Regions from separate parts of the Vallitalea pronyensis genome, predicted to be linked through region 2. Evidence: predicted binding sites of a transcription regulator. Region 2 holds the regulator's gene; each other region holds the start of a gene.

Region 1 (4,986 bases), 2.0 Mb from region 2:
CTATAGTATAATCATCCTAAGTTAATTATAGCATGATAAGAAATTTTTATGCAAGGTAATTGTCCCAGTTAAAGTAAATTTAACACGAAAAGCGTTTTTTCATGGGATATTAAGCAGCATCTTGTCGTGATGTTGTAGCCCTTAAATTATGGTATCAATACCCATTTATAAGGAGATATATGGTATTAAAATGAATTTTTCATGAAAGGTATAAAAAGTAGTGCATGCATGCTTTTAAATATAATAATGTGTCTATTAAATAAAAAATAGAGCATTAAATAAAAATAAACTATTTTAAATATAATAAAATAATAATATATATGACTATAAATGAAATAGTATCATGTTTTTATATGTTAGGACATATAGATTAATGTACTGTTTTTATCAATTAATTTTTAGGAGGTTTATATGAAAAAAAACAAATGGATACTGGTTTTAACGTTACTACTGATGGTATGGCATCCTAACATGATTCACGCCGGAAACAACAATGACATGGATACGGCTACTAAAGCATTAACATGTGACCACATATGGGAGTATTCAAGCTTTGATGATGAGACTCATTGTAAATCCTGTTCAGAGTGTTTAGATTTCATTTATGAAAATCACACTTGGGGTAATACCATATCCGATGACCATTACTGCTTCAAAAAAAAGTGTTTACAATGTGAGCATGAAATTGAGAAATTTCATCATATAGATAGTTCACAACACTACTATGATGACCATAATCATTGGTATAATTGCCTTTCATGTTCAAGAAGGCTTAGTGAATTTCCTCATTCCATTAAAAAAACATCTTATAATGCTACAACACATAAAAAAGAATGTTTTTGTGGCTATTTTGCTGGATATGAAAAACATAATATGAAAGTAGAAAATGTACCTGGTCAAGGGCATCGTCTTTTTTGTGATTCATGTAATTATAGTATCAATGAATCCCATGCAATGGCAGTTCGGTCACTAAATAAAAGACAGCATGAGCACTATTGTATTACATGCGACTACAAAGAATCACCACAGGATCATACATGGGAAAACGGCATATGCACAAAATGTGGTGAAAAGGAATGTGACCATCTATCCTTTACTGTAATGGGAGCGACTAATTTTTACCATGCAATTATCTGCACGGATTGTGCTAAAATTATTGCATTAGAACCCCATAACTTTGTAACCAATGCTCTTGGATACACTTATTGTGAAGATTGTGGTATGAGCGGTGGTGATTTTTAAGCCATCTAGACTTGCAATAACTGTCATAAAAAAATAAAATAAAAACCTTGACAAAAGATTAAAAAGGGTGTATGTTAAACATGTAATTAGCACTCACCTCGTGAGAGTGCTAACAATTCAAATTCAAAAGGAGGAATTGATATGTTTGGATTAACACCTTTTAATGACAATCCTATTAAAAGAAACACAAGAAATGATTTTATGAATATTTATGACATGGTTGATGACTTCTTTAACACAAGTTTATCACCTATCAGAAATTTAAGAAATGATACCTTTAAGGTAGATGTGAAAGAAACACAAGAAGGTTATCTTGTTGAAGCAGAGCTGCCAGGTATTCAGAAAGAAGATATCAAACTCGATTATGATAGGGAGCGATTAACGATTAACGTTAATCATGAAGAAGAAATCAATGAAGAAAAAGACAATTATATTCACAGAGAACGGAAAAGAACAGCTATGCAACGCTGCATCTATTTGAAGGACATCATGCCTGGCAATATTAATGCTCAATTAAAGGATGGCGTATTGAAAATCGTTATTCCCAAGGAGGAAAAACCTGACAATTCGTTTAATATAGAAATTAACTAGTAGCAAGAGCCTCGTAAAGAGGCTCTTGTTTTACGATCCACAAAGTCTAAATAAAAAACACTCAATGGCAGTTAGTTAATATTTTTTACTGCTCTAAAACTTTGATAAACTTGACGGCTGGTCTTTTTTTTGGTAAATACGCCACCATGATAAGTCATGATATAAGCCTTTTGGTCATCTTTTATGGCCGTATCTGCTGTCCAATAGTAGATTACTTTGGAATGCATATCCCATAAGGGGGTCTCCTTATCCGGTTTTTTTACATATGTAGCTTTTTCTGTTTCAGGTGACCAAGTACCGCCTGAATTGTTACCATGAATCGCCATGGAACGAACGATTTCATCAACTGTTGGCAGGCGCCAAATATGCTGCTTTTCTTCCATCATGACTAAACCATCTTCGGATAAGTAGTCACAGATGTCTTGAGCTTCCTGCCATGATTTGCCTTCATCTGGCCAACCTGGTCCTCTAGGTGCCCAGGCAAGTGTCACCTGATTGCCTTCAACGATTCGAAGATTAAAATTGCCATCATTGGTCCTTTGGGACACTTTATATCCTAATGGTATGGATATGGCTAGAATAATAATTAGGGGTACACTTATAATTAAGCGATACGCCCATTTCTTGGGTTGAGGGTTCCCCAAATAATAGAGCAAACCTAATAAAATCGTAGGGGTTATGATAAGTATTCGTAGCGTCATATGTGAGCCTGAGAAAAAAACAAAACCCAAAATACCCAATAGAATATGAAGTATTAAACCTGGTTTTTTCCATTTTAACGAGATTAAAGCCAATAAAACAAATAGTGTGGTAAATAGTAAGTACTGAAACAGGAGTAGAAAAAGGTTTTCCCAGATAGATGTTGAATACCAGCCCTCATGGAAATTTTCAAAAGCCCCCCAATAAGCCCAAAAACTTGAAAATAAGATGGTTATGCCGACACCAATCCAGCCTAAAATTATTTTCTTCTTGTTCATGATTACCTCCTTTTAATCATTTTAATAACCCTTTACAACCGACATATACATGCGTTATGTGACTAAATAGTTGCTTCCCGATAACACGACTAAAAATACGACCATGTGTGTAATCTAACGTTTCTTTACATGTACTCTAGCATAACCCATCCTATATTTCAAGTTTTGTTATATATTTTTTTACTTGACCTTATAGTTACTAGAAGGTGTACCCTTATCCTATGAATGGGGTATATTTTTAAGATGATAAAAAGTACACTTTACTATGATTATGTATCATGACTATTAAATGAACTAAATTGGAGGTTAATGATGAAGCCTATAATAGAAAACAAGACACTGAAAATCGTTTTATGGATACTATTAGGTATGGTAGTGGTTATTGGTGGCATTGCTATGAAAAATAATACTTATGACTTTAAGGAAGAGCGTGTCACCATTCCCACAGAACATGGTAAGCTAAACGCTCTATTTGTAACACCTAAGCGTCATGAGGGGTTATTAGGTGCCATCATCGTTGTTCATGGTGATGGACCTCAGACTGCTTCTGCTCGTGATGCTTATAAGGCAACGTGGGAAAGACTCGTTAATAAAGGATATGCTGTGATATCTTGGGATAAGCCTGGTGTAGGCAAATCGGAAGGTCATTGGCTTCACCAAACCATGACCGATCGTGCCGATGAAGTGATTCAGGTGATTGATTGGGTGAAAAAAGACCATCGCATTGATGCCAACAACATTGGTCTATGGGGTGCTAGTCAAGCAGGATGGGTTGTTCCCAAAGTAGTAGGGAAAACAGACATCGCATTTACCATTCTAATATCACCAGCCATTAATTGGGTCACACAAGGTGCTTATCACACCCATCAAAAAATGCTTGTTCAAGGAAAGGCAGAAAAAGAAATCCAAGAAAAATTAGCTGCATTTCATGAGGGATTGACATATCTGGAAGAAGATGTGGGTTACGAACAGTATGTAATGATGACAGATGATAAAGATAGCATGTCAGAGAAGCGTTGGCAGTTTGTAAAAGCCAATTATTTAAGTGATGCCACAGAAGAACTGAAGAATTTCAATACCCCTGTTTTGCTTGTACTTGGTGGTAAAGATATCAATGTGGATGCTAAGGAAACACGGATGGTTTACGAAGCAGAAATACCTGAGAAATGGCTGCAAGTTGCATGGTTTCCAGAAAGTGACCATGCCATCTTGAAGCCTTCTTTGGTCCACCAAAAATGGAAAATGGCTTTGCATTTTATATTTTCTCCCAAAAAAATTGTTGCAGATGGTTATTATGAAGTACAAGAAACATTTGTAAGACAACAGAAAATGTCCAACTAAGTAGGTACAATGAATGATGGTACTTCTGGTGTATCGGACAACAGATGAATATAAAAAACTGCCAATAGGGCAGTTTTTTATATTCGTAGAGTTCTTAGAAGTGTTTCATATGGTCGAGGATACTTTCTTAACGAAACAACTTGCAGCTTAATAAAAATTATGCTATTATGTTCATGAAGGAGTGAACAAAATGAATTATAAGAATCCTATAACAGAACAGGCATTAGAATTGGTTGAAGAGATTGGGCTGTTTTTAGAAAAAACGGGTTATTTACCATCTGCTGCAAGAGTATATGCCTTGCTGATGATATGGAAAGACCCAGCATTGCATTTTGATGACATACAAAAAATACTTAATCTCAGTAAGGGAGCTACAAGTAAAGCATTGCACGCTTTAACAGCCATAGAAAGGGTAGACATGTTCACCAAACCAGGTATACGAAAAAAATACTATCGTGTGAAGACATTTCCAGGGCGGGATAGTTCCAAAAATTTCTTAAATTACATCACCAAAATGAAGGCTTATTTAATGAAAATTGAAGCCTTTAAAAAAGACAATGACTATGCTGGCGTTAGTCTGGAAGATGAGATTGCTTTTTTTGATAAGTTAATGGATGTATTTACACAGGTTCTTAGTGAACAATAAAAAAGTGAGGTGGGGTCATGGCGAAAAAAAAGGTTGGTTTAATGGCATTTATTAAATTTTATAAAGAAAATGGTAAGGCATTCAAAGCATATCCCCTAAGGGATCGATCAAGGACGCATCTAACCCTTGCTAACATGAAGATAGGAAAGCTGGATAACAGATCATCTATCTACCAAAAAAGAGTGCAAG
Region 2 (4,986 bases):
TTCTTTCAATAAGCTTCGTAGCTACCCCACCTAAAGTTTCAATACCAAGTGATAGTGGTGTAACGTCCAATAATAGGATGTCACCAGCACCTGCTTCACCTGATAATTTACCGCCTTGAATGGAAGCACCAATAGCAACACATTCATCTGGGTTAATACCTTTGAATGGCTCTTTACCTGTTAATTTTGATACGGCTTCTTGTACAGATAGCGTACGCGTAGAACCACCAACTAATAATATTTTATCAAGTTCACTTGCTGATAAACCTGAATCTTTTAATGCTGTATTCACTGGACCCATTGTACTTTGTACAAGGTCATTGGTTAATTCATCAAACTTTGCTCTTGTTAACGTAATATCAAGATGCTTAGGTCCTTCTTGTGTAGCTGTGATAAATGGAAGATTAATGTTCGTTGTTGTCGCTGTTGATAATTCTTTTTTAGCTTTTTCAGCAGCTTCTTTTAATCGTTGAACAGCCATTTTATCGTTAGTTAAATCAATTCCTTCAACATTCTTGAATTCTTTAATTAAATGGTTCATGACACGCTCATCGAAATCATCACCACCAAGCTTGTTATTACCGCTTGTTGCTAATACTTCAATAACGCCATCGCCAATTTCAATAATGGAAACATCAAATGTTCCACCACCAAGGTCATATACCATGATTTTTTGCTCATGTTCATTATCAAGACCATATGCAAGTGCTGCTGCTGTTGGCTCATTGATAATACGCTTTACTTCAAGACCTGCAATCTTACCTGCATCTTTTGTTGCCTGTCTTTGGCTATCTGTAAAGTAAGCAGGTACAGTAATAACTGCTTCTGTTACTTTTTCTCCAAGGTAACTTTCTGCATCTGCTTTTAATTTTTGCAATGTCATAGCAGAAATTTCTTGAGGTGAATATTTTTTATTATCAATATTAACCCTAAAATCAGTACCCATATGTCTTTTGATGGAAGCTACTGTATTATCTGGATTCGTAATTGCTTGACGCTTAGCAGGCTCCCCTACAAGTCTCTCACCATTTTTAGTAAATGCAACAACGGATGGTGTTGTTCGAACACCTTCTGCATTAGCGATTACGACTGGTTTACCACCTTCCATAACGGCAACACATGAATTTGTTGTACCTAAGTCAATTCCAATAATTTTACCCATTATTATTTCCTCCTTTATATTCTCTAATGTACCACTGACATTATTTTTTTAATTGTGTCTTGGCAACTTCTTCATTTCATGTATGTCATGTTGTATGAAATTACCATTTATGATAAGATGCACAACTGTAATTGCACATACTTCATTTTAGTGATCCTCTTAGTATGCTTCTATTATACTAATTAACAACTTTAACCATACTATGTCTAAGTACGGCATCTTTGTACATATACCCTTTTTGGAACTCTTCTGCAACGGTGTTTTCACCGAAGTTCTCATCTTCAGCATGGGTGACAGCATGATGTAAATTCGGATCAAATGCTTGACCTGTTGCTTCAATAGGCTCTACCCCTAATTCATTAAGGGCTCCTAAAAGTTGCTTAAAAATCATTTCTACACCTTGGGTAAAAGGTAAGTCTTTCTCTTCTTCCGATACACTACTCAGTGCTCTCTCAAAATTATCAACAATAGGTAATAATTTTTCCACTGTTTCTTTTGCACCATTTTCATACATTTGGGATTTTTCTTTAATGGTTCGCTTTCTGAAATTATCAAATTCAGCCATTGTACGCTGCAGTCTATCCATATACTCTTTTACAAGCTTATTTGGACTATCCTTTTGCATGTCTTCCGAAGATTCTTCACAAGATTCTTCTTCTACTACAACTACTTCCTCTTCCAACACTTGTTCTTCAGCTTGCAACTCTTCCTTTTGTAGCTCTTCACTTATTTTATCCTTGTTTGCCACTATATAGCCACCTTTCCCTAGAATACTTTATTTCAGTTTGTTTATTATTTTATCCATCTTTGTCATTAAGCTTGACAGGGTAGATATGGCATTTTCATAATCCATTCTTTTGGGACCAATGATACCGATAAATCCAATATCTTCGCCTCCAAGTTTATAAGTTGTTGTAACCAGACTACAGTCTTTCATTTCATCAAGCTTATTTTCACAACCAATGGTTACTTTAATGTTTACCTTTTGGTCCTCTAGCCCTTGACGGATAATTTGCTTTAACACTTGTTTTTCTTCTAATTGATGCATCAAGTTCGTTGCTTTGTCAATATCATTAAATTCAGGAAACCGCAAAATATTGGTTGCACCAGACGTATATACATCTGTATCATCAACCGATTGAATGGTATCAAATATGGCATCTAACACCTTATTAATCACATCTGCATTTTCACCTGCAAAATCTTTTAATTGTTGAATAAGCGGCAAATTAATTTGCTCTAATGTTAAGCCATAGAGATGCTCATTAAGTACAAATGTTAAGCGATTCAGTATCGTTTGGTGAATAGGTTCCGTTAGATGGATCATGTAATTCTTAATGATATTTCCATCTGTAACAATAACTGCTAATAATTGTCTCTCTTGAATAGCGATGAGCTGTATATTCTTGATCTTTGCTCTCTTAATCTGAGGCGAAGAGACAATGGTTGCATAACTGGTTTCACTTGCTAACATCTTGGCGATGTTTTTAAGTAAAGATTCGATACGGTCTACCCGTTGTAATAATTGTTCAATATAGAAACCATGTTCAACCTGGTTCTGATGTAAATGCATTAACTCATCCACATACAAACGATAACCTTTATCTGATGGAATACGACCTGCTGACGTATGAGGCTGAAGAATGAAACCCAATTCTTCAAGGTCTGACATCTCATTACGAATCGTTGCTGGACTCACACCCAAGTCATAATTCTTAGAAATTGTTCTGGAACCAACCGGTTCTGCTGTTTCTAAGTAATCCAATATGATGGCCTGCAAAATCTTAAGCTTTCTATCATTCAATTCCAATACGTCCACCACCTTATAATCAGCTTTGTTAATATCTCCATCCTTTTTTATTCTTTGCCAGTTATTTCTTTTTGTTAGCACTCACCTCGATTGAGTGCTAATGGCTTGAAATAAAAATATCATTTACAACCACATTTGTCAAGTATTTTTATGCAATTTAATTGTTTTTTTACATTTTATTCAAATATAAAATGAGAAAGCACATGATTACTCACATCAACACCTTGCCTTGTAAGCCTCCACCTATCCCCATCTTCTTCCATTAAACCTTGACCCGCTAGCGTTGCAATGATAGGACCATAATAAACATCTATCGTCTCACCAAAACGCAACACAAAATCACGTTTACTGATACCCTCTAATAAACGCAAACCTAAAAACATAAACTCTTCAACAGTCATTTTCTTATCTATAAACTGCTTATCTTCCTGTATAGCTTCTATATCCCCATCCATTGCCAAATAGCTCTCCATATGACGTGTATTTTGATAGCGATAGCCCTCAAAATACGAAGAAGCTCCAAGTCCCATACCAATATAAGGTTTCCCTATCCAATAGACGTTATTATGGTAACAAGCCTTACCTTCTTTCGCATAATTGGAAATCTCATAATGCACATACCCATATGCTTCAAGAATGTCATGAATCCGCCAATACATCTGCCGCTCTACCTCCTCATCATGAGTCGATAATGCTCCCTTTTCATATAACTTATAAAAAACAGTATCTTCTTCTATAATCAAACCATAACAAGATACATGCTCCGGTTGCAGCTCCACAACCTTCTTAATATCCTGTTCCACTTCTTCCAAACTCTGATTAGGCAAACCAAACATCAGATCCACATTCACATTGTCAATCCCTGCCTGTCTAATCAATCCATAACTCTCCAAAAACTCTTCCCACGTATGAATCCTTCCAAGCTTCTTAAGCAAATGATTCTCACAAGACTGCAACCCAAGGCTAACCCGATTCACTCCAGCCTCCTTCAACACCAAAACCTTCTCCCATGTTAAAGTACCCGGATTCGCCTCAATGCTAATCTCCGCATCATCCGCTAAACAAAAATACTTATGGATAGCAGCCAAGATTCGCTTTAAATCTTTGCTCACCAAAATAGACGGTGTCCCACCCCCTATAAACACACTCTTAACCTCATAATCCTTCGTACAAGCCCCATAAGCCTCTATCTCACCAACTAAAGCATCCACATACCTGCCCCTATCCCCTTCATGCCTCTCAAAAGACAAAAAATCACAATAATGACACTTGCTCTTGCAAAAAGGTATATGCACATACAAACTTAATGCCTTCATTCCACCAACACCTACTCGTAGTTAATCTATCAAGTTCGTTCTTATTTCTTAACGAAAATCTCACATTTATATTATTTCAATATCTTTACCTTTTAAGTATTTACATTATAGTCATCCACTTCTCCCAAAACCTACGTCTACCCCTCAAGGCTTCCATCAATACAACATCAACATCCCAGGAAGCCATAAGGGGTTAAGCGACAAGCGAACCACGGACGGTGAGCGCAGACCCTATAAACACAGACGTTTATCGGGTCTGAAAAGCTTTACCAAAACCTACGTCTACCCCTAGGCTTCCATCAATACAACGTCAACATCCCAGGAAGGCATAAGGGGTTAAGCGACAAGTGAACTACGGACGGTGAGCGCAGACTAAACACAGACGTTTATCGGGTCTGAAAAGCTTTACCAAAACCTACGTCTACCCCCAAGGCTTCCATCAATACAACGTCAACATCCCAGGAAGGTATAAGGGGTTAAGCGACAAGCGAACCACGGACGGTGAGCGCAGACCCTATAAACACGGACGTTTATCGGGTCTGAAAAGCTTAACCCCTTATACCTTCCAAAAACCACTAGCCCCCAAAGTATTGATACCAAGCCTCACCAGCCATCAAATTCTATCAACACCCTATCTTTAATCCAACCCCACACAAACCAAAAATTAATACCAACCCATCCATGACCGTCTCCCCAGA
Region 3 (4,986 bases), 1.5 Mb from region 2:
GGACCTTCTTGGTAAATATCTGCAAAATGTTCAAGGCAAAAGCCCTTACATGTTTTAACCAAATCCACAAATGTTTTATCTTTTTTCCAAAGATAGAAAAAGGTATCTACATAGCGGTTAAATGTATCTTGAACCTTATCACAAATATAACACTTAGAGGATTGTTCCTTTAGATAAGTGGTTAATTTTTGCTCAGATGCTTCTTTTTTTAGGAAGCTTTTTTTCGGTTTTTTTACGGGGTCAGTAAGAAGTTTTTCAAGTGAATGCTTGGTAACGTCCATATGGCTATGTAGCATCAAAGCTAAACCTAATCGGTTCTTTTGACTGTATAATTTGGTGAGATGTTCTTTACAGAAACCCAATTCATTGGTCTTCTCACGAACATCCGTTTCCATGTAGGAAGGTCCTAGAACAAAGTTAATTGCTTGGGTTTCTAATGTATGGTACATATAGCAGAATGGACATTCATTTGATTCTTTAAATGCATCCATAACAGGGATTGTGTAGATTGTTTCTTTCATGGTTTCACCTACCTCTATCATGTGATTAATTAAGTTGTTGGTTCATGCCTTAGTTAGTACCCTATGGAATATATTGAGTATAGCATATGCAGACATTTAGTGATAGAGTTATTTTGATGAACAAAGGCAGGAGGTCTGATTATTCATGGAATATATAGTCGATAGGGGTAATATTGTTATACATAGTGCCTCAGATTTTGATATAGAACATATTTTAGAATGCGGTCAATGTTTTCGCTTTTATAAAATAGGAGAGAAGAATTATCGTGTGATTGCTCAGAGTCGCATCTTAGAAGTAACACAGATGCATAAGAAAGTCATCCTTCACCATACAACGGAAGAAGACTTCCTTCATATATGGCGGACTTACTTTGATTTAAAGCGAGACTATAGTGCCATTAAGCAGAAGCTAGGTAAGATGAATCAGCATCTTCAATGTGCAGTAACCGAAAAATCTGGTATACGATTGTTGCAGCAAGATACGTGGGAAACATTAATTTCTTTTATTATATCTCAGAATAAACACATAACCCATATTAAGCAGTTGATTGAAGACTTATCCAAAGCATATGGCACTTACATAGCCACTGTTGATGGCGTGAACTATTATACCTTTCCAACAGCTATGCAATTATCATCTGCTAAAGAAAAAGACTTAAGAGCCCTTAAAGTAGGCTTTCGTGCACCATATATCATTGATGCTCGTGAGAAGGTCTTAAAAGGAGAAGTTGATCTGAATGCCTTGGGTGATCGGCCTATAGATGATGCCAAAAGAGATTTGATGACAATTAAAGGGGTAGGACCGAAAGTGGCTGATTGTGTGCTCTTATTTGGTGCCATGCGTTATGAAGTGTTTCCCGTTGATGTATGGGTGAAACGTGTTATGGAGCATTTCTATTTTAATGAAGAAACGAAAATAAACCTGATTCATGATTATGCGATGAAAGCGTATGGTGACTTGGCTGGATTTGCTCAGCAGTATCTTTTTTACTATGCTCGAGATTTTCAGATTGGAAAAAGAAAAAATAGTATGGAAACGTGAATAATTTAAAACATTGGTGGTGAGAATATAGAAAGGCTTGACACGAAGTGCTGCTTAAGGTTTCGCCATGTAATGGATAGAACATAAATCAAGGTAAAAAAAATGAAAAAAAGAGTAAATTGGAGAAAATGGAAGTAAAAATGAGTATTCATGAGCAAATGAAAGTTAATCCATGATAATGGTGGAAATTGACATTTGCATTTAGCGGCCTATTTTAATAAGATATACCTTGAGATTAGCACTCGATTCGAGAGAGTGCTAACAATCAAAAAATGAATGAAAAAAATAAGTTTATTATAAGGAGGTAAACACATGAAATTAGTACCTTTAGGAGACAGAGTAGTTTTAAAACAATTAGAAGCTGAGCAAGTGACAAAATCAGGTATCGTATTACCTAGCGGCGCAAAAGAGAAACCACAAGAAGCAGAAGTTATAGCAGTTGGACCAGGCGGCATAGTGGATGGTAAAGAAGTAGCCATGGAAGTAAAAGTTGGCGATAAAGTGATCTATTCAAAATATGCAGGAACAGAAGTAAAGCTTGAAAATAACGATTACATCATTGTTAAGCAAAACGACATCTTAGCAGTTGTAGAATAAATTGGAGATAAATTAAATATAAGGAGGCTACATAATGGCTAAAGAAATTAAATTCGGAGCAGAAGCAAGAGCAGCATTAGAAGCTGGTGTGAACCAGTTAGCAAATACAGTACGTGTAACACTGGGACCAAAAGGAAGAAATGTTGTTTTAGATAAAAAATTTGGTACACCACTTATTACCAATGATGGTGTAACCATTGCAAAAGAAGTTGAATTAGAAGATGCCTTTGAAAACATGGGCGCACAACTTGTAAAAGAGGTTGCTACAAAAACCAATGACGTAGCAGGTGATGGTACAACAACAGCAACGCTACTTGCACAATCCATGATTCAAGAAGGTATCAAGAACATTGCTGCTGGTGCTAACCCAATCATTCTTCGTCGAGGTATGAAAGTGGCAACAACAACTGCTGTTGAAGCCATTAAAAGTGAAAGCAGTACATTAACAGGAAAAGATCAAATTGCAAAAGTTGCAGCAATCTCTGCTGGTGATGAAGCAGTTGGTCAATTAATTGCAGACGCAATGGAAAAAGTATCGAACGACGGTGTTATTACCATTGAAGAATCCAAATCCATGGAAACAGAGCTTGATCTTGTAGAAGGTATGCAATTTGATAGAGGATATTTATCACCTTATATGGCTACTGATATGGATAAAATGGTGGCAGACCTTGATAACCCATATGTGTTAATCACAGATAAAAAAATCAGTAATATCCAAGAGATTCTACCTATTCTTGAGCAAATCATTCAATCAGGTGCTAAATTACTTATTATCGCTGAAGATGTTGAAGGTGAAGCACTTGCTACATTAGTACTCAACCGTTTAAGAGGTACATTCAATGTGGTTGCTGTAAAAGCGCCAGGATTTGGTGATAGAAGAAAAGCAATGCTTCAAGATATCGCTATTTTAACAGGTGGAACAGTGATTTCTGAAGAAGTAGGTCTTGACTTAAAAGAAGCTACAATGGATATGTTAGGTCAAGCAAAATCTGTAAAAGTTCAAAAAGAAAATACAATCATTGTTGATGGTTCCGGTTCAAAAGGCGACATTGATGCACGTGTGGCTCAAATCAGAACACAGATTGAAGAAACAACTTCTGAGTTTGATAAAGAAAAACTTCAAGAAAGATTAGCGAAGTTAGCAGGCGGTGTTGCTGTGATTAAAGTAGGTGCAGCGACAGAGACTGAAATGCAAGAGAAGAAACTTCGTATGGAAGATGCACTTGCAGCAACAAGAGCGGCAGTTGAAGAAGGTATCGTTGCAGGTGGTGGCGCATCTTACATCCACGCATCTAAGAAGGTAGCTGAATTACTTGATCAATTAGAAGGCGATGAGAAAACAGGAGTTAAGATTATCCTTAAGGCTCTTGAATCTCCACTTCGTCAAATTGTTGTTAACGCAGGACTTGAAGGTTCAGTAGTGGTTAATAAAGTAAAAGAAGCAGCAGAAAAAGTTGGTTTCGATGCCCTTACAGAAGAATATGTTGACATGGTTGCTACGGGTATTATTGACCCAACAAAAGTGACAAGAAGCGCTCTTCAAAATGCAACTTCCGTGGCTTCAACATTATTAACAACAGAGTCTGTTGTAGCAGATATAAAAGAAGACGAACCAGCTATGCCTCCAATGGGCGGAGCACCAGGAATGGGCATGATGTAATCATAAATTGATTGAAAAGAGGGTATGCAATGCCCTCTTTTTTTGAACCCATCTTTTTTATTAATAAAAGTATAAGAACTTTCACTCTAATTAACATCCGTCCATTTGGGAAAAGGGACGGAAAATCCTTTTTTGGGTTGTAATTTTCAACAAAGATTGTGATGAAAGCGAGGGGAAATTTCTATATGTCTGATAGGTTGGATTTTAGGTTTGGTGTTGTATCCTAGAGAAGGTTGTTATATAATGTATATAATTAGTGAATATGTAGGTATATTCCTATAAGGTAATGGTGACAAACGTGCTTTTACCATACAGAGAACTAGGAGGAATAATATGGGTGATATTTTTAATGAGCAGTTGGTAGAAAAAAAGAACACACTTAAAGATAATATGATAAAAGCAGGTATTATTGTTGGTGCCTTATTGGTTATTTTAGTGAGTTCCATGATTAAATTTTTAGTAGGCTTTATCATGCCAATTACACTTGTTGTCATTTTTGGAGCTGTTTTTTTAATGAGACGGTTGAATATTGAGTTTGAGTATGTTTTTACAAGTGGTGATTTAGATATTGATAAGATATTTAATAAAAATAAGCGTAAGCGTTTTATAACTGTTGATGTGAGGAAATTTGAGATCATGGCGCCAATAGACAGTAAGGAACATGCAAGAGCACTATCCAACTATCAAAAGGTTGTTGACTGTAGCAGCGGCATTAAGAAAGATAATACCTACGCAGCTATGGTTGTTAGAAATGGTAAAAGAGAAAAGCTTATATTGGAACCCAATGAAAAGATGTTAAGTGCTATTAAAAAATATATTCCGAGAAAAGTCATGGCATCTTAATCTAAGGAGAACAAGCTATATTAAAAATTCATTTTTCTGTTGACAAACAGAAGGAATTTTGTTAAACTCTCAAAATATATATACACATCATGATAGAGGTTAGGGACAGGTGTTCCTAATCTTTAATAATATGATTAAACCACAAGAAGTAGGGCTATTACTTATTGTGGTTTAACCGTAATGATATACATTTGCACATTAATCAAGAAATTAGAAAGTGAGGAAATTTACAATGCATAAGATTGTAAGTGAAGGGATAACATTTGATGACGTTTTATTAATACCAGCACATTCCAAGGTGTTACCTAATCAAGTAACCG
Region 4 (4,986 bases), 2.4 Mb from region 2:
TCATATCATCTCATGTGATATTTGTCAACGCCAAAACACCATTAAATTAATTTCTGTAGAATTTTATTACTTCTTTCAATAAATTTAGTCATGGCTTCAGGTGCCAATTGCTTATGACTAATCATAGCAAGATCATATATCTGTTCACAGAAGATAGCTGTGTTTTCATGGTCTTTGTTATCAATAATATATTTAACCAATTTATTCTTTTTATTAAGAAGCAGGCTTTCATTAGTTGGCATCATGGCATTATCCATACCAAACATACCATACATTTTACTCATATCCTGCATACGACGAGATTCCTCAGGTAAAAGGATCATACCAGAGATATCTTCAGCTTTCAGGTTTTCTAGGGATACATTCAGTTGTTCATTGCTTAATGCTTTTCTGAAGATCTCTTGTACTTCTTCTACAAGCTGCTTGTTATCTTCTTCACTGGTGTCATCTTCGTCTTTTAGTGTATCCGTAAGGTCTGCATCGATACGAGCAAACTTAGTTTCCGTTTCTTTCGTTTCCATATGAGAAATGAAAGGCTGGTCGATGGTTGTATTCATGATAACAGCTTCCATGTCATGATCTTTAAATATTTTAACGTACTGTGCTTGCAGTGATTCATCCGTCACATAGTACACTTTATTTTCATGCTTCTCGCGATTACGCTCAAGGTATTCAGGAAGCGTCACATAATCACCTGTTGTGGTTTTGTATAAGATAATGTCTTTAGTTTTATCAAAGAACTTGTCATCTTTTAAACAACCAAATTTGATAAAGGGGTGAATATCATCCCAGAATTTTTCATAGGACTCTTTGTCGTTTTTATATAAGGAATTAAGTTTGTCAGCAACCTTCTTGGTAATGTAGGAAGAAATCTTTTTCACAAAACCATCGTTTTGTAAGAAACTTCTTGATACATTCAGTGGCAGGTCTGGGCAATCCAGTACACCTTTTAATAATAGCAAGAATTCAGGAATAACTTCTTTGATGTTATCTGCAACGAACACTTGATTATTATAGAGCTTGATTTGCCCTTCCATGGTATCAAATTGGTTGCCTAATTTAGGGAAATATAAAATACCTTTTAAGTTAAAAGGATAGTCCATATTTAGATGAATCCAGAATAATGGCTCTTTAAAATCCATGAATGTTTTACGATAGAATTCTTTATATTCTTCGTCGGTACATTCATTAGGCTTTTTAAGATAAAGGGGGTGTGTATCGTTAAGTGGTGTAGGTTCAGCGGGCTCTTTTGGCTCACCGTTTTCATCTTTAGGTTCTTCTTTATTTGGATTCATTAAGAAAATGTCTATGGGCATTAGGGAACAGTATTTTTGAATGGTACTGCGTACAGTATATTCATTTAAAAACTCTTTACTGTCTTCACCAATTGTAAGGGTGATGGTTGTACCTCTTTCTGTACGGTCACCGTCACTCATTTCATACTCACTGCTGCCATCACTCATCCATCTTACGGCTTGTGCACCTTCACTGAAGGATAAAGTATCAATCTGTACTTGATCCGCTACCATAAAAGCAGAGTAGAAACCAAGACCAAAATGTCCGATAATCTGATCTTCATTTGCTTTGTCCTTATACTTGCTTAAGAAATCTTCAGCACCTGAAAATGCAATTTGATTAATGTATTGCTTCACTTCCTCAGCAGTCATACCGATACCGTTGTCTTTAAACGTAAGGGTTCCTGCCTTATCATCCACAATCACTTCAATTTTGAAAACATTATCATCAGCAAGTGTGGTTTCACCCATAACTTCTAACTTTTTTAATTTTGTTATAGCGTCGCATCCATTGGAAATAAGCTCTCTCACAAAAATATCATGATCAGAATAAAGCCATTTCTTAATAATGGGAAATATGTTTTCGCTATGAATGGATAGATTACCTTTTTCTGTATTCATTTAAACGCCTCCTAAGTAAATATATATTTATATGCTGAAACAACATCGTAAGTTCAATCCTTCAACATACCTGGATTAATGTTATGGAGGTGAATCTTCTTCATCATGATGTGTGTTATGTACAATGATGCTTATCCACCTTATATAGTATAATAAATCGAAATATTTCACTTGTCAAGAAAAAACTAGCACTCAACTAAGAGGAGTGCTAACAAGAAGGAAAAAGTAACGGGTACTTTTCCCATGAATTGGGGTTATAAAGCGATTCCATGCTTTTTAAAAAACTTTTTAACCGTATCATCCCAATAATTTTCTAGAATTTTATCCAGTGTGAAAACTTTAAGTGAAGTTCCTGTGGTGCATTTAAGGAGACCATCTTCAAAATTAATGTTGATAAACAAACCATGAACACCATCTTCTTTGACTGGCAGTTGATTCTTTTCAACAAGCTGTCTGGTACGGTCTTTAGGTAAGACAAATATAATTTTAAATTTGGTAGGTACCCGATTTCCTTTAATAATGTGATATAGAACATCCTTAATTTCTGACCAAGTGACCAGGGAACGCTTATCCAGTATTTCTTTTTCATCTGAGGAAAGGTATTTATCATTTATATCACAGGTGATACTGAACTTTGTAAAGGTGGTAATATCCACACCAGAAACTTCGAAATCATCAAACATCTGCTCTTTTAAGAGGTTTTTCATGAAGCATTTTATATCGGTTATTTCAAAAGATATCATGATTTAACATTCCTTCCATGGGCATGTATGATAGATGAACCCATTCTCTATGTTATATGATACAAAATAGAGGTAGAACTTTCAATGCTTTTATTGTAATATGGTAGAGGGATATGTCATAAAGTAAAAAAAATGCGAAAAATGATAAATGAAAGAATGAAGATTAGAAGAGCGTGAGGATAGATGTATGAAAAAACTGGATAGACGTTTTTATCAAAGAGATACCTTAGTCGTTGCTCAAGAGCTGCTTGGCAAATACATGGTCTATAACCATAATGGCGTTGATTTAGTGGTCAAGATTACGGATGTGGAAGCTTATACGGGCATTCATGATAAAGCATGTCATACCTACGGTGGTAAGCGAACCCCTCGAACAGAAGTCATGTGGGGTGAGGCTGGGTATGCTTATATCTATCTGATATACGGCATGTACGCTTGTTTAAATGTGGTGACAGAAGAAGCGGGTAACCCTTGCGCCGTGTTAATAAGAGGAGCCGTACCCGTTAAAAATAGAGAGCAGATGTGTCTGAATCGATACCAGAAATCATACGACACACTTACCAATTACCAGAAAAAGAATTTTTCCAATGGACCCGGTAAGCTATGTCTTGCCTTAGGTCTTACAAAAGAACAAAATGGCATGGATTTTCTGTCCGATCAATTTTATTTTTATGATAGTGGGGAAGAAAAAGGATATGCTATACATAAAGCCAAACGTATTAACATTGATTATGCAGAAGAAGCCGCAGACTATCTCTGGCGTTTTTATATAAATAAGTAACAGGCAGTTTATGGATAACCATCAATACGATAATGGAGGATGATTAAAATGCGTCAAAATTCAATGGATTATGCCAAGGATTTATTGGCATTTATTAACAAAAGTGTATCACCTTATCACAGTGTCATGGAAGGGAAACGTATGCTTTTAGAAGCAGGATTCAGGGAATTAAAAATGGGCCAGGAATGGCACATACAGAGAAATGGCAAATACTATGTCAGCCCCTATCCAACAGCGCTATTTGCTATAGATGTGGGAGAGATTATTGACCATGTGGGCTTCAAAATCATTGCATCCCACACAGATAGCCCATGCTTTAAAATAAAACCAAAATCTGAAATAGTGAGTGACGGTTATATGAGTTTAAATACGGAAGTTTATGGAGGACCTATATTCTCCACATGGTTCGACCGTCCATTATCCATTGCTGGTAAGGTTGCCTTAAAATCCAAGAACCCTTTAAAGCCAGAAATAAGCTATGTGGATTTTAAGAGACCGTTATTGACCATACCAAGTTTGGCCATTCATATGAACCGTCAAGTAAACAAAGGTGTTGAAATACATCCTCAAAAACATACATTACCATTGGTTGGACAAATCAATGATGCCTTGGAAAAAGAGAATTATTTGTTGCATTATCTGGCAGAAGAAATGAAGGTAGATGCTCAAGAAATCCTAGACTTTGATCTCTATCTGTATGTAGCTGAAGAAGGGCATATGATAGGATTTGATAATGAATTTCTACAAGCACCTAAGCTGGATGATTTAGCCATGGTCTATGGTAGCCTAAGGTCCATCATTCAGTCCAAGTGTTATGATGGTATTAATATCGCAGCATGTTTTGACAGTGAAGAAATTGGCAGTGGTACAAAAGCAGGGGCAGATTCGGCCTTATTTGCCAATATTTTGGAACGTCTTTCTCTTGCACTTAATCGCAGTAAAGCCAAACATTTACGTATGTTTGAAACATCATTTATTATATCAGCAGATGGTGCCCATGCCCTTCATCCGAATGCACAAGAGGAGCATGACCCAACAAACCGCCCAGTACTCAATAAAGGTATTGTATTAAAACTTAGTGCCAAACAAAGTTATGCCACAGATTGTGAGTCAACGGCTGCTATACAACAATTATGTGATGCGTCAGATCTACCCTATCAGAAGTTTGTTAATCGTTCTGGGGCATTAGGAGGAAAAACCATTGGACCTATTATCTCTTCCTATGTGCCAGTAAGAGCAGCAGATGTGGGTCTTCCCATGCTGGCTATGCATTCAACACGGGAATTAATAGGTATAAAAGATTTAGTGGTGATGGATCAGATGTTTAATAATTTTTATCATATTTAACCAAGTTCAATTATATGTGATACCAAGAAAGATGAACAAATAGGGTGTAAATAGAAATAGGGGTTTTAATTACATGACAGATATGCTATGATGTATGTAGTAATAGATACTACTTGTCGTAGTTATTACATTGAGGAGGATGCTTCGTGGATTACAAAATTATAGTAGATAGTGGCTGTGATGTTGATAAAGAGATGAT

What was found. Region 2 encodes HrcA, which represses chaperone genes, less so after heat shock. Its sites were predicted from a motif close to TGTTAGCACTCNNNNNNNNNGAGTGCTAACA; they were not measured.
Region 1: HZI73_RS08430 (Hsp20/alpha crystallin family protein) is a predicted target of HrcA. The motif match lies at 1,327-1,357, and genes of this name have one in related genera.
Region 3: groES (co-chaperone GroES) is a predicted target of HrcA. The motif match lies at 1,797-1,827, and genes of this name have one in related genera.
Region 4: htpG (molecular chaperone HtpG) is a predicted target of HrcA. The motif match lies at 2,100-2,130, and genes of this name have one in related genera.

What each region holds. Positions count from the first base shown of each region.
Region 1 is NZ_CP058649.1:2,051,734-2,056,719, forward strand. It holds gene HZI73_RS08425 (hypothetical protein) at 412-1,242, shown strand; gene HZI73_RS08430 (Hsp20/alpha crystallin family protein) at 1,384-1,833, shown strand; gene HZI73_RS08435 (DUF1566 domain-containing protein) at 1,905-2,810, opposite strand; gene HZI73_RS08440 (alpha/beta hydrolase family protein) at 3,120-4,151, shown strand; gene HZI73_RS08445 (hypothetical protein) at 4,165-4,302, shown strand; gene HZI73_RS08450 (GbsR/MarR family transcriptional regulator) at 4,342-4,797, shown strand; gene HZI73_RS08455 (C45 family peptidase) at 4,815-4,986, shown strand, end outside.
Region 2 is NZ_CP058649.1:4,021,309-4,026,294, forward strand. It holds gene dnaK (molecular chaperone DnaK) at 1-1,162, opposite strand, end outside; gene grpE (nucleotide exchange factor GrpE) at 1,341-1,910, opposite strand; gene hrcA (heat-inducible transcriptional repressor HrcA) at 1,938-3,053, opposite strand; gene hemW (radical SAM family heme chaperone HemW) at 3,149-4,288, opposite strand.
Region 3 is NZ_CP058649.1:2,550,864-2,555,849, forward strand. It holds gene HZI73_RS10590 (DUF6062 family protein) at 1-521, opposite strand, end outside; gene HZI73_RS10595 (DNA-3-methyladenine glycosylase family protein) at 667-1,563, shown strand; gene groES (co-chaperone GroES) at 1,876-2,160, shown strand; gene groL (chaperonin GroEL) at 2,195-3,823, shown strand; gene HZI73_RS10610 (DUF6106 family protein) at 4,157-4,666, shown strand; gene guaB (IMP dehydrogenase) at 4,899-4,986, shown strand, end outside.
Region 4 is NZ_CP058649.1:1,623,456-1,628,441, forward strand. It holds gene htpG (molecular chaperone HtpG) at 42-1,916, opposite strand; gene HZI73_RS06805 (DUF5721 family protein) at 2,171-2,623, opposite strand; gene HZI73_RS06810 (DNA-3-methyladenine glycosylase) at 2,847-3,440, shown strand; gene HZI73_RS06815 (M18 family aminopeptidase) at 3,489-4,787, shown strand; gene HZI73_RS06820 (DegV family protein) at 4,934-4,986, shown strand, end outside.